Regions from separate parts of the Shewanella frigidimarina NCIMB 400 genome, predicted to be linked through region 1. Evidence: predicted binding sites of a transcription regulator. Region 1 holds the regulator's gene; the other holds the start of a gene.

Region 1 (5,309 bases):
GGCTTGGGTCGCACTAGGATATTGCGCATTATTGTTGTTTATTGCCTTTTTGCTGCCCTTTATGGTGTTGTGTGCCTATGCTATTGATTATTTCAATGAGAGTTGGGATGTTCGTTTTTGGCAATACAGTCTAAACAGTTTATATATTGCCGCTATTGTTAGTGGTGTGTGCGTGGTTTTATCATTGATACTGATGTTTGTGCGCCGTGTGAGTCCGCGAAAAAGTGATCAGATTCCCGCAAGATTGAGCAGCACTGGTTATGCTTTACCGGGTACAGTATTGGCGATTGGTGTTTTGGTACCGCTGACGTTTATCGACTTTGCAATTAACGATATTTACGATTGGTTTGGCGCCCGAGGCCCAGGTTTATTACTGACTGGCAGTGTTTTCGCATTGATTTTTGCTTTTTGTGTTCGTTTTATTGCAATATCCATCGGCAGTTTAGAAAACAGTTATAAGCGTATTTCCCCTTCTTTAGACATGGCTTGCATTACCCTCGGGCGAACGCCTACTCAGTTACTATGGCGAGTACATTTACCTTTATTGCGCAAAGGGATATTTGCTGGTGCTTTGTTAGTGTTTATTGAAAGTATGAAAGAATTACCCGCAGCGTTATTATTGCGTCCTATAGGATTTGAAAACTTAGCGACTTATGTTTTCCAATTTGTGTCAGATGAAAAACTAGAACATGGCGCATTGGCTGCTATTGTTATTGTGTTAGTTGGGCTTGTTCCCTTGATTTATCTTAATCGCTCATTGGAGCAACAAGGCTAATTATGTCAACCTTAACCATTGAAAATGTGTGTAGTGATTATGACGGTCAAGTGGTGTTGCGCCATTTAGATCTTACCCTGGCGCAAGGTGAAATTGTCGCATTATTAGGCCCCAGCGGTTGCGGCAAGACCACACTACTGCGTGCGATTGCGGGTTTACAAGCCATTAGCCAAGGTAGCATCAGCATCAATGGGCAAACGTTGAGTGGTGATGGTGTGTTTGTTGCGAGTGAGCAGCGTGGTGTTGGAATGATATTTCAAGATTATGCCTTATTTCCGCACTTAACCGTGGCAGACAATATCTTATTTGGGGTTAATGAAATCAATCGTACTGTGCGGTTAGCTCGATTAGAAGAAATGCTCGAGCTGGTTAAATTAACCGGGTTGGCGTCTCGTTACCCACATGAATTATCTGGTGGTCAACAGCAACGAGTGTCGATTGCGCGTGCATTGGCATATCAGCCAGAATTATTATTGTTAGACGAACCGTTTTCTAATATCGATGCGCAAGTCCGTAACGATATGATGTTAGAAATTCGCGCCATATTAAAACAACGTAATGTTAGTGCCGTGTTTGTGACTCACAGTAAAGATGAAGCATTTGTGTTTGCAGATAAACTGGCTTTATTTAAAGATGGCGCCATTATTCAACATGGTAAAGCCGAAACCTTATACAGTGAACCAACTGATCGCTACGTTGCCGATTTTTTAGGGGCGGGTAATTACTTACCTGTTACGGTTACCTCCAGCCATCAAGTGCACTATTCCTTGGGCGATCTTAGCAGCACAGAAGCATTGTCTTTGCCTATTGGCAGCCAAGGGCAATTATTATTGAGACCACAGCAAATTGAATTACATCCTAGCATCAATGGCCGAGGGTGCATTGTAGAAAGGCATTTTCTTGGTACGGTATGCCATTATCAAGTCCAAATTGGCGCTGATATTTTGAATGTTAGTAGTCAATTAACAACATTAATGGCAGGTCAACGAGTGGATATAAATATTACAGCGCATCCACTGGTGATTTTTAATTAACTATCAATGCTGTAATCTTAATCGTTCTGCTTATTCTTATTCTTATTCTTAATCTTAGTTCGGGGCAAAGTGGTGGTAAAATAAGCTAAATAGCTGGTTAGGTTTTATTTTTTGATCTCTAACTCTAGTGAGCTAGTCAATAATTGCAATGAATGATCAAGCTGTTATCTGCACGAATATGAGTACAATAGATATTACAAGCTGGCTAAATGTGAGTACACTTCAAGTAATTTACATTTGATTAAGTTAAGCTAATGATCAGCTTAACTGATGAGAGATGTTAATCGTTCTCTAGTCGTATCAAAGCGTTAAATTATCACCGTTTAGGCCGAAATATAGTATTAAGGTGGATGAAGTTAATATGGGTAACCAAGTTATGCCTCGTGAACAGTTAGGGATTTGCGCAGAAGGGAATTTACACAGTGTGTACTTGATGTTTAATGCCAACGACGGTGTTGAAGATCAGTTACGCCCATCTATTGCTAATGTAGCCCAATATATTTATGAACTCACGGATCAATATGCCGACAGTGCTTTTAATGGCTTTGTGGGGATTGGGGCTAATTTTTGGGATACCTTTTATCCAGAAGCTCGCCCAGCATTATTAAAACCTTTTCCTGCCATGAGTGAAGGTAACCGTGATGCACCAGCAATGGAATATGATTTGTTTATTCATATCCGTTGTGATCGCTATGATATTTTGCACCTCGTCGCCAATGAAATTAACCAAATGTTTGAAGATTTGGTCGAGTTAGTCGATGAAGAACGCGGCTTTCGCTTTATGGACAGCCGTGACTTAACTGGTTTTGTTGATGGTACAGAAAACCCTAAAGGACGTCATCGTCAACAAGTTGCGCTTGTCGGTGATGAAGATGAAGAATTTGTCTCAGGTAGTTATGTTCATGTTCAAAAATACATGCATAACTTAAGTAAGTGGCATCGTTTACCGCTTAAAAAACAAGAAGATATTTTTGGTCGTACCAAAGTTGATGATATTGAGTATGAATCAGAAGATAAACCATTAACCAGCCACACAAAACGAGTTAACTTAAAAGATCCACACGGTAACTCATTAGAAATTTTACGTCAAAGCATGCCATATGGTTCGATTAGAGAACAAGGTTTGATGTTTATTTCAGTATGCCGTACACCTGATCACTTCGAACAAATGCTGCGCAGTATGGTGCACGGTGATGGTCATGGGAATCATGATCATTTGATGTTGTTTACTAAAGCGCTGACAGGGTCGTCTTTCTTTGTGCCATCATTGGATTTTTTAACTCAATTTGACGATGCGTAAAAGCCCGTTTTAGGCAATAAAAAAGCAATGCCATGGCATTGCTTTTTTATTTTAATGAGTTTTTATTCACTATAGTTGAATAAAGATCTAACTGTTTCTAATGTCTCATCAATCGTTTTAATACTTGCTGGACAGATGAAAATTGTGTCATCACCAGCAATAGTACCTAATATCCCTTCTGGTTTGCCTATTGAATCGAGCAAACGGGCGATTAATTGCGCTGCACCTGGGCTAGTTCTGACCACGATCATGGCTTGGTTATGATCAACATCCAGTACTAAATTTTTAACTGGGCTACCCGCAGTAGGTACACCTAGCTCGGCAGGGAGGCAATACACCATCTCTTGCTTAGCATTGCGAGTGCGAACAGCACCAAATTTGCTGAGCATGCGTGATACTTTAGATTGATTAATATTACCGAATCCTTCGGCTTGAAGCGCATTAACAATCTCGCTTTGGCTTCCAAAACGTTCTTCTTTGAGAATCGCTTTAAAAGTTCGTACGAGCTCATCCTGATTTCTTGTCGCTGGCATAGTGATAATTCATCTTATAGTTGTTATTCAAAAATCTAGCACATTTTGAATAGATTGACTTATTAAGTCAAGAAAGAATCAGATTTATTGAATAAAAATTCATTTTGTAGTGGAACTTTAAACTGACACTAATAACTCATCCGGCGACTCATCTGAACCATAAGCTTTAGGATACGGGTAACGATTGTTTTGTCAGCACTAATAGCGTATCACCATTTAAAGACAATAGATTGAGTTTTCCTTTAGAGAAATCAACTTGTTGTACCAATGAAATCGCTTGCATCAGTTCGGCTTCTTGGGTGATTAAGCTATCAATGCAGGCTTTCATGGTTGAACCTGATGGCGCAAGTTGAAGCAGATGACCTTGTTGGGTGTAACGACCAAAAAATTGATTACAACTATTATTACCTGTTAATTCACCGTTTGGAGCAAACACTAAAGTTGCTGGGCTATTATTAATGGTAGGAGTGTCGAGGACGACTTCTACATGCCAAGTACCAATTAATTGTTCATTTGAGACAATTTGAGTATGGCTTTGACAAGCACTAAGGCCTAAAAATATAACAGTGGCGCCGAGAATATGCTTTATCATGTTGAGAGAGTTCCATATACGAAAAAATTGCCACTATTCTACTACTTGAGTGTGAATAAGAGCGTAAATAATTGTAATGTTTTGGATTAATGAACATTATTTAACGTATCAAAGAGTCGCAAATGATCAAATTAGTTAAAGTGTTGCATTTCGTCGGTTTAATTATGTTGCTGGTGGGCATCGGCTTATATTGGCAAAGTGATATAGGTCAACAAGTCAGTGGAATGTTGGTCATTGCGTTACTCATTGGCGTGGGAACATTAATTATGTCTCCGCTGCCTGTTGCGCTAGTGATAGAATGGGCTAAGAAACAATCTCCCAATTCAGGGTCAAAGGAATAATCATTGTCATTTATTATCCGTAAGGCGTTATTAACCGATGTTGCTGCTATTGTGCAGCTAGAGCGTGCTCATGTTGATGATGAGTTGTTAGGTTCAAACAGCCAACTTCATGCTCATTCATTTACCAAATCAGAGGTGAGCCAGTTGATAAATCAACATTGGTTTATCGTAGCTGAAGAGCAAGGGGTGATCATTGGGTATGTGATGGCAGCGAAATGGTCATTTTTTTCCGCGCAACCATTGTACCGACATATTATTCAAAAACTTAAGTTTGCCGATTTACAAGGGCAAGCTTTATCGACGACTAACACTTGTCAATATGGACCCGTTTGGATACAAGAATCAAAACGTGGCCAGGGAGTGTTTTCTGCATTGGTTACAGAATTAAAGAAACAAGTAGCGGATACCTTTCCATTTATGGTGACGTATGTTGCCGCTGATAATGCGCGTTCGTTGGCAGCCCATCAACAAAAAGCCGCAATGACAGAGATTGATCAATTCAGTTTCGAGCAACGTGATTATTGTTTGTTGGCTACGACTAATATTACGTAAGTGCCATTTATGGGAGTTGTTAAAGTGATTATTTATGAGGAACGTGATGAGTACTAACTTTGACACACTCTTTTCGCCTTACTTGGATTTAAGGCTGTCTGCATTTGACAATCTGAAGCTGATAGCCGCGGTGTTGGCAGACGCAACAGAGTTGTATGAGTGTGTTGAAGCGGATGTACAAA
Region 2 (5,309 bases), 1.0 Mb from region 1:
CTTGGTCTTTCATTAACGAAATTAATGGCGACACCACCACGGTCACACCAGGCAACACAATAGCAGGCAATTGATAGCACATACTTTTGCCGCCACCGGTAGGCATAATCACTAAGGTATCTTGGCCCTGTAAACTTTGCTCAATGACTTCTCGCTGCCCTTCACGAAAGGCGCGATAACCAAAAACTTGCTGCAGGCTCGCGGCAAGTACATCTTGCTCTGTCGTCAACACATCTGAGGACGCAATATTGGTCGAAATCGGAGTATCCATTAACACTACATCATCATTCAAAGGGTATTCATTTTAAAGCACTGAGCCACAGATGTCTTGAACCAAAACGCCTTTGCTATGTTTTCATCCAAGATAGAAGATTGAGTCGAAGCCACTTTAGGGTTAGATTAAATACTCTATGCCAGTAAGCCCGACCTATATACAACAACGATAATAATAATAAAACGACAAGGATTGCTCATGACCACATCTATTCAAACCCAAGCTTTACAGCAAGTTGCTAATATTTTTGATCAGCATGTTCCATTCCATAATCTGCTCGGTTTAGACATCAAACACTACGACATCAATGGAGTTGAAGTGGTAATAAAAATGAAACCCGAACTTATCGGCAATATTCATCAAAACATTCTTCATGGTGGTGTTACTGCGACATTACTTGATGTTGTCGGCGGACTCACGGTATTTGCTGGGCTAGTTGCCAGTAGAGAAGATTGGACCCTTGAAGAACTACAACAACGTTTAACCACCTTAGGCACTATCGATATGCGGGTCGACTTTTTACGTCCAGGCCGTGGTGAAATCTTCACAGGCACTGGCACCGTTATCCGCTCTGGTAATCGTGTATCCGTTTGCCGGATGGAGTTACATAATGAGCAAGGAGTTCATATCGCATTTGGTACTGGCACTTATATGGTGGGCTAAGTTCCATTAGCGCAATATAAAGCTGACACTTGAGCGATAAAAGAAATCGCTTAAGCACTTGTGTCATGCAGGGGGGCGACCTACAATCGCCCTCTCTTTTAGATCTTCCCACTGTTGACTCACTATGCCTGATTTAGAATACCGTAAAGGGGTGCTTCTCGCCATTTGCGCCTACACCATCTGGGGTGTTGCCCCGCTTTATTTCAAATTACTACATCATGTGCCTGCCACCGAAATATTAATGCACCGTGTCATTTGGTCATTTATATTCATGGTTATTTTGATGCAATTCATTGGTGGATTTAGTCGTTTACGTCTTATTTTAAAACAGCCTAAGCAACTACTAATATTACTGATCACTTCTGTATTAATTGCCGCTAACTGGTTACTTTTTATCTGGGCTGTTAACAACGACCACATGCTCGATGCTAGCCTAGGCTATTTTATCAATCCGCTGTTTAACGTGTTACTGGGAATGGTATTTCTGGGTGAGCGCTTGCGAAAATTACAATGGGTTGCGGTGGCGTTAGCCAGTATAGGAGTACTAGTGCAGTTGGTCTCTTTTGGCTCTATTCCGCTAGTATCATTAGCGCTGGCTGCCAGCTTTGGTTTTTATGGTTTACTGCGCAAAAAAGTCAATATTGACGCCAAATCAGGTTTATTAGTCGAAACAGCAATCTTGTTACCAATCGCTCTGGGTTATCTATTCATCACCTTAGACAGTTCGACAACTAGCATGCTGACCAACACTCTCGACCTCAATTTACTGTTAGTCGCTGCCGGTATTGTCACAACAATCCCGTTACTGTGTTTTGCAGGTTCTGCGGTCAGAATTCCCTTTTCGATTTTAGGTTTTTTCCAATACATTGGCCCTAGCATCATGTTCATCTTAGCGGTAAAACTGTTTAATGAGCCGTTTGATATCGAAAAAGGCATTACCTTTGGATTTATTTGGGGCGCGTTAGTTATCTTTGTTGGCGACATGACATTGCAACGCCAACGACGTAACGCCTTAGCCAAAGCGTCAGCATAATGAACTCTACAATGGGAAGATGAAGTCACTCAAAGCACTGATGCTTCACCCACAAAAAAGCCGGATGATTTTATACTCATCCGGCTTTTTTTATGTATTAACTGTCTTGTTACTTCTACAAATCTAACGCAAGAATTTTTGAGCGGCGCTGGTAGTTATACAGCTGTTTTTTCTTATTCGGCAGTTCTTCAACATCAACAATATTAAACCCATGTTCTAAAAACCAATGGATACTTCGGGTCGTTAACGCAAATAGACGTGAATAACCCCGCACGCGAGCTTGGCCAATAATGTTATTAAGCAAAATGCTGCCACGATCTGCATCGCGATAATCCGGATGAACCACTAAACACGCAAACTCACCCGCATTGTCTTCTTCAAACGGATACAAGGCTGCACAACCAATCACTAAGTTGTCGCGCTCAACCAGCATAAACTGTTCAATTTCCATCTCCAGTTGTTCGCGTGAGCGACGCACCAAAATGCCTTGTTCTTCCAATGGGCGAATAAGGTTTAAAATACCGCCTATATCGCTAATGGTTGCTCTACGTAAACGTTCGGCGCTTTGTGTAACAATTTGGGTACCAATCCCTTCGCGTGAGAATAACTCTTGCAGCAATGCACCGTCTTCTAAATAACTGACTAAGTGACAACGAGGCACACCTCGGCGGCATGCTTCAATACTGGCTTTTAAGAAAGCAACGGTCCCAACTGAAGTATGGTCGTCAACAGCCATTGTCTTAAGCATTTCTTCGATGTCGTCCGGCATCAACTCGGCAATGACTTCACCATTTTTACCGATAAGGCCGTTAGTATCGCTAAAACCAATAATCTTATCGGCCTTTAGCTTTATCGCTACTTGGGTCGCAACTTCTTCAGCGGTCAGGTTAAAGCTTTCACCTGTAACTGAAGCGGCAATGGGCCCCATTAATACAATACCGTTATTATCTAATTGACGACGTAAGCCTTGCGCATCAATACGGCGCACCTTGCCACTTAAACAAAAATCGACACCGTCATCTACACCTAATGGTTGTGCAATAACAAAATTACCACTCACCAAGTTTATTTGCGCGTTTTGCATCGGCGTATTGCCTAAGCTCATCGACAACCTAGCAGTAATATCAAATTGAGTAGCACCGGCAACCTGCTTGATAATTTTCAGGGTTTCATCATCGGTAATACGAATACCATTGTGATATGCCGGTTCAATTCCAGCCGCTTTTAGACCAGCATCAATCTGTGGTCTTGCTCCATAAACTAACACCACCTCAATCCCAAGTGAGTGCAACAAAGCCACATCATTTAAAATACCGCGGAATTGTGGGTGCGCTAATGCTTCTCCACCCAACATAACGACAAAAGTTTTACCTCTATGAGCATTAACATAGGGCGCAGAATGACGAAATCCATCAACTAATTCAGTGGTTCTCACGGGCAAATTCACCTCGGTATAAGTTTGATGTTCATTAATGACGATGACAATAAATGCCACATAACAGTTTGCTGTATCAAAAAAGAATGGTATTGCATTTTAATTCACTTTTAAAGCATTTTATTTCACTTTAAGTAAAACACAGTGTCTCAATATTTTATGAAAAAAGCATTACAGCCAAAAAGTTAGCTTGTTTTAGCTGTTAATAATACTTTACGCATTTAATTATGATATTTGCATCACATCTGTTTAGCAAAATTTCAACATAATTGCGCTATAACAATGTGGGGACCTCAATAAAATATCATCACACTAGCGATGTACTTCATGACGTAAACAGCTACTGCATAACCTAAATTCAGCAATTCAATACACGTCATAACTCATCCGTTAATCGTTCGATTCAGTATAGACTATTTTCAAACAGGCATAAAAAAAGCCCCAATGAAGGGGCTTTTTTAAGAATCAAAAATCAATTACTTGATTTTAGCTTCTTTGTACATAACGTGCTGACGAATGACTGGATCAAATTTCTTGATTTCCATTTTTTCAGGCATGTTACGCTTGTTCTTTTCAGTAGTGTAGAAGTGACCAGTTTTAGCACTAGATACTAATTTGATCTTCTCACGATTACCTTTAGATTTAGCCATTTTCTATTATACCTTCTCGCCACGGGCACGAAGTTCTTTAACAATCACTTCAATACCTTTCTTGTCGATAATACGGATACCTTTAGTAGATACACGTAATTGCACGAAACGCTTTTCTTCTTCTAACCAAAAACGGTGGTTTTGTAGGTTAGGTAAAAAACGACGACGAGTCGAATTTTTTGCGTGCGAACGGTTGTTACCAACCATTGGCTTCTTGCCAGTTACTTGGCATACTCTTGACATGTCAATCTTCTCCAAAACAAATTTTTAACGCTCGAGCATTAATGTGCCTCGTATGGCCGTCGCCCGAGGCACAAAGAGGGCGCATTTTATACACGATTGACCATAGAAGATCAAGCAGTGTTTATACAATCCACCCACGCTCGGCAAAGGAGACTATCTCCTGATCACCTACAACCATATGATCTAACAAAGAAACATCGATGGTTGCCAATGCATTTTTTATTCGCTCAGTTATTCGCCGATCAGCCTGACTTGGCTCTGCAATGCCAGACGGGTGATTGTGACACACAATTACCGCTGCCGCTTTTTTCTCCAAAACAAGGCTTACAACCTCGCGAGGATAAACAGAAGCAGAATCGATAGTGCCACGAAATAATTCTACAAATTGAATGACTCTATGTTGGGTATCCAACAATAGTAAGGCGAACACTTCATAGGATCGGTCTGCCAATTGTCTCATTAAATAGTCCCGAGTTAAATCAGGATTTGTCAAAATTTGCCCTCTTTGTAGATTTTCATGGGCAATTCGCTTAGAAATTTCCACTGCAGCCTGTAATTGAGCATATTTTACCGGCCCAACACCGGCTAATTTACATACTTGGCTTTTAGAGGCACTCAGTAAACTGCGCAAACCACCAAACTGATTAATCATGTTTCGGGCTAAATCCACTGCATTTTGCCCTGCCAAACCATTACGTAATATCACCGCGAGCAATTCTGCATCCGAAAGATGTCCTGCACCTTTGAGCAATAACTTTTCTCGCGGCCCTTCTCCTTGTGGCCAATCTTTAATTCCCATGAATGTCCCTTATATTCAATGTGGCGATGTCATTAAACGCATTAAGTCGACTCTTAATAATAAGAACAACACCGAATCAGCAAGCACAGCACCAATGACAAATTGTTGTCTTTTTCAAAAATAGAGTTCGAATTGCTTATACCAATCTCATTAAATATCTGATCAGTTCAGAGTCTCTCAGGTTTTTTAATTCAAGGCGCATTGATGTAGAA

The links. Region 1 encodes ArgR, which controls arginine synthesis, uptake and breakdown. Its sites were predicted from a motif close to ANTGAATANNTATTCANT; they were not measured.
Region 2: the regulator ArgR is predicted to act here: its motif matches at 3,497-3,514, upstream of argA (amino-acid N-acetyltransferase).

The regions. Positions count from the first base shown of each region.
Region 1 is NC_008345.1:741,904-747,212, forward strand. Features, by position in the region: gene SFRI_RS03260 (ABC transporter permease) at 1-775, shown strand, start outside; gene SFRI_RS03265 (ABC transporter ATP-binding protein) at 778-1,809, shown strand; gene SFRI_RS03270 (Dyp-type peroxidase) at 2,171-3,109, shown strand; gene argR (transcriptional regulator ArgR) at 3,172-3,642, opposite strand; gene SFRI_RS03280 (META domain-containing protein) at 3,809-4,234, opposite strand; gene SFRI_RS03285 (hypothetical protein) at 4,357-4,575, shown strand; gene SFRI_RS03290 (GNAT family N-acetyltransferase) at 4,579-5,127, shown strand; gene SFRI_RS03295 (hypothetical protein) at 5,174-5,309, shown strand, end outside.
Region 2 is NC_008345.1:4,561,052-4,566,360, forward strand. Features, by position in the region: gene recQ (DNA helicase RecQ) at 1-271, opposite strand, end outside; gene SFRI_RS19670 (thioesterase family protein) at 473-937, shown strand; gene rarD (EamA family transporter RarD) at 1,062-1,970, shown strand; gene argA (amino-acid N-acetyltransferase) at 2,086-3,405, opposite strand; gene rpmG (50S ribosomal protein L33) at 3,882-4,055, opposite strand; gene rpmB (50S ribosomal protein L28) at 4,062-4,298, opposite strand; gene radC (RadC family protein) at 4,420-5,097, opposite strand.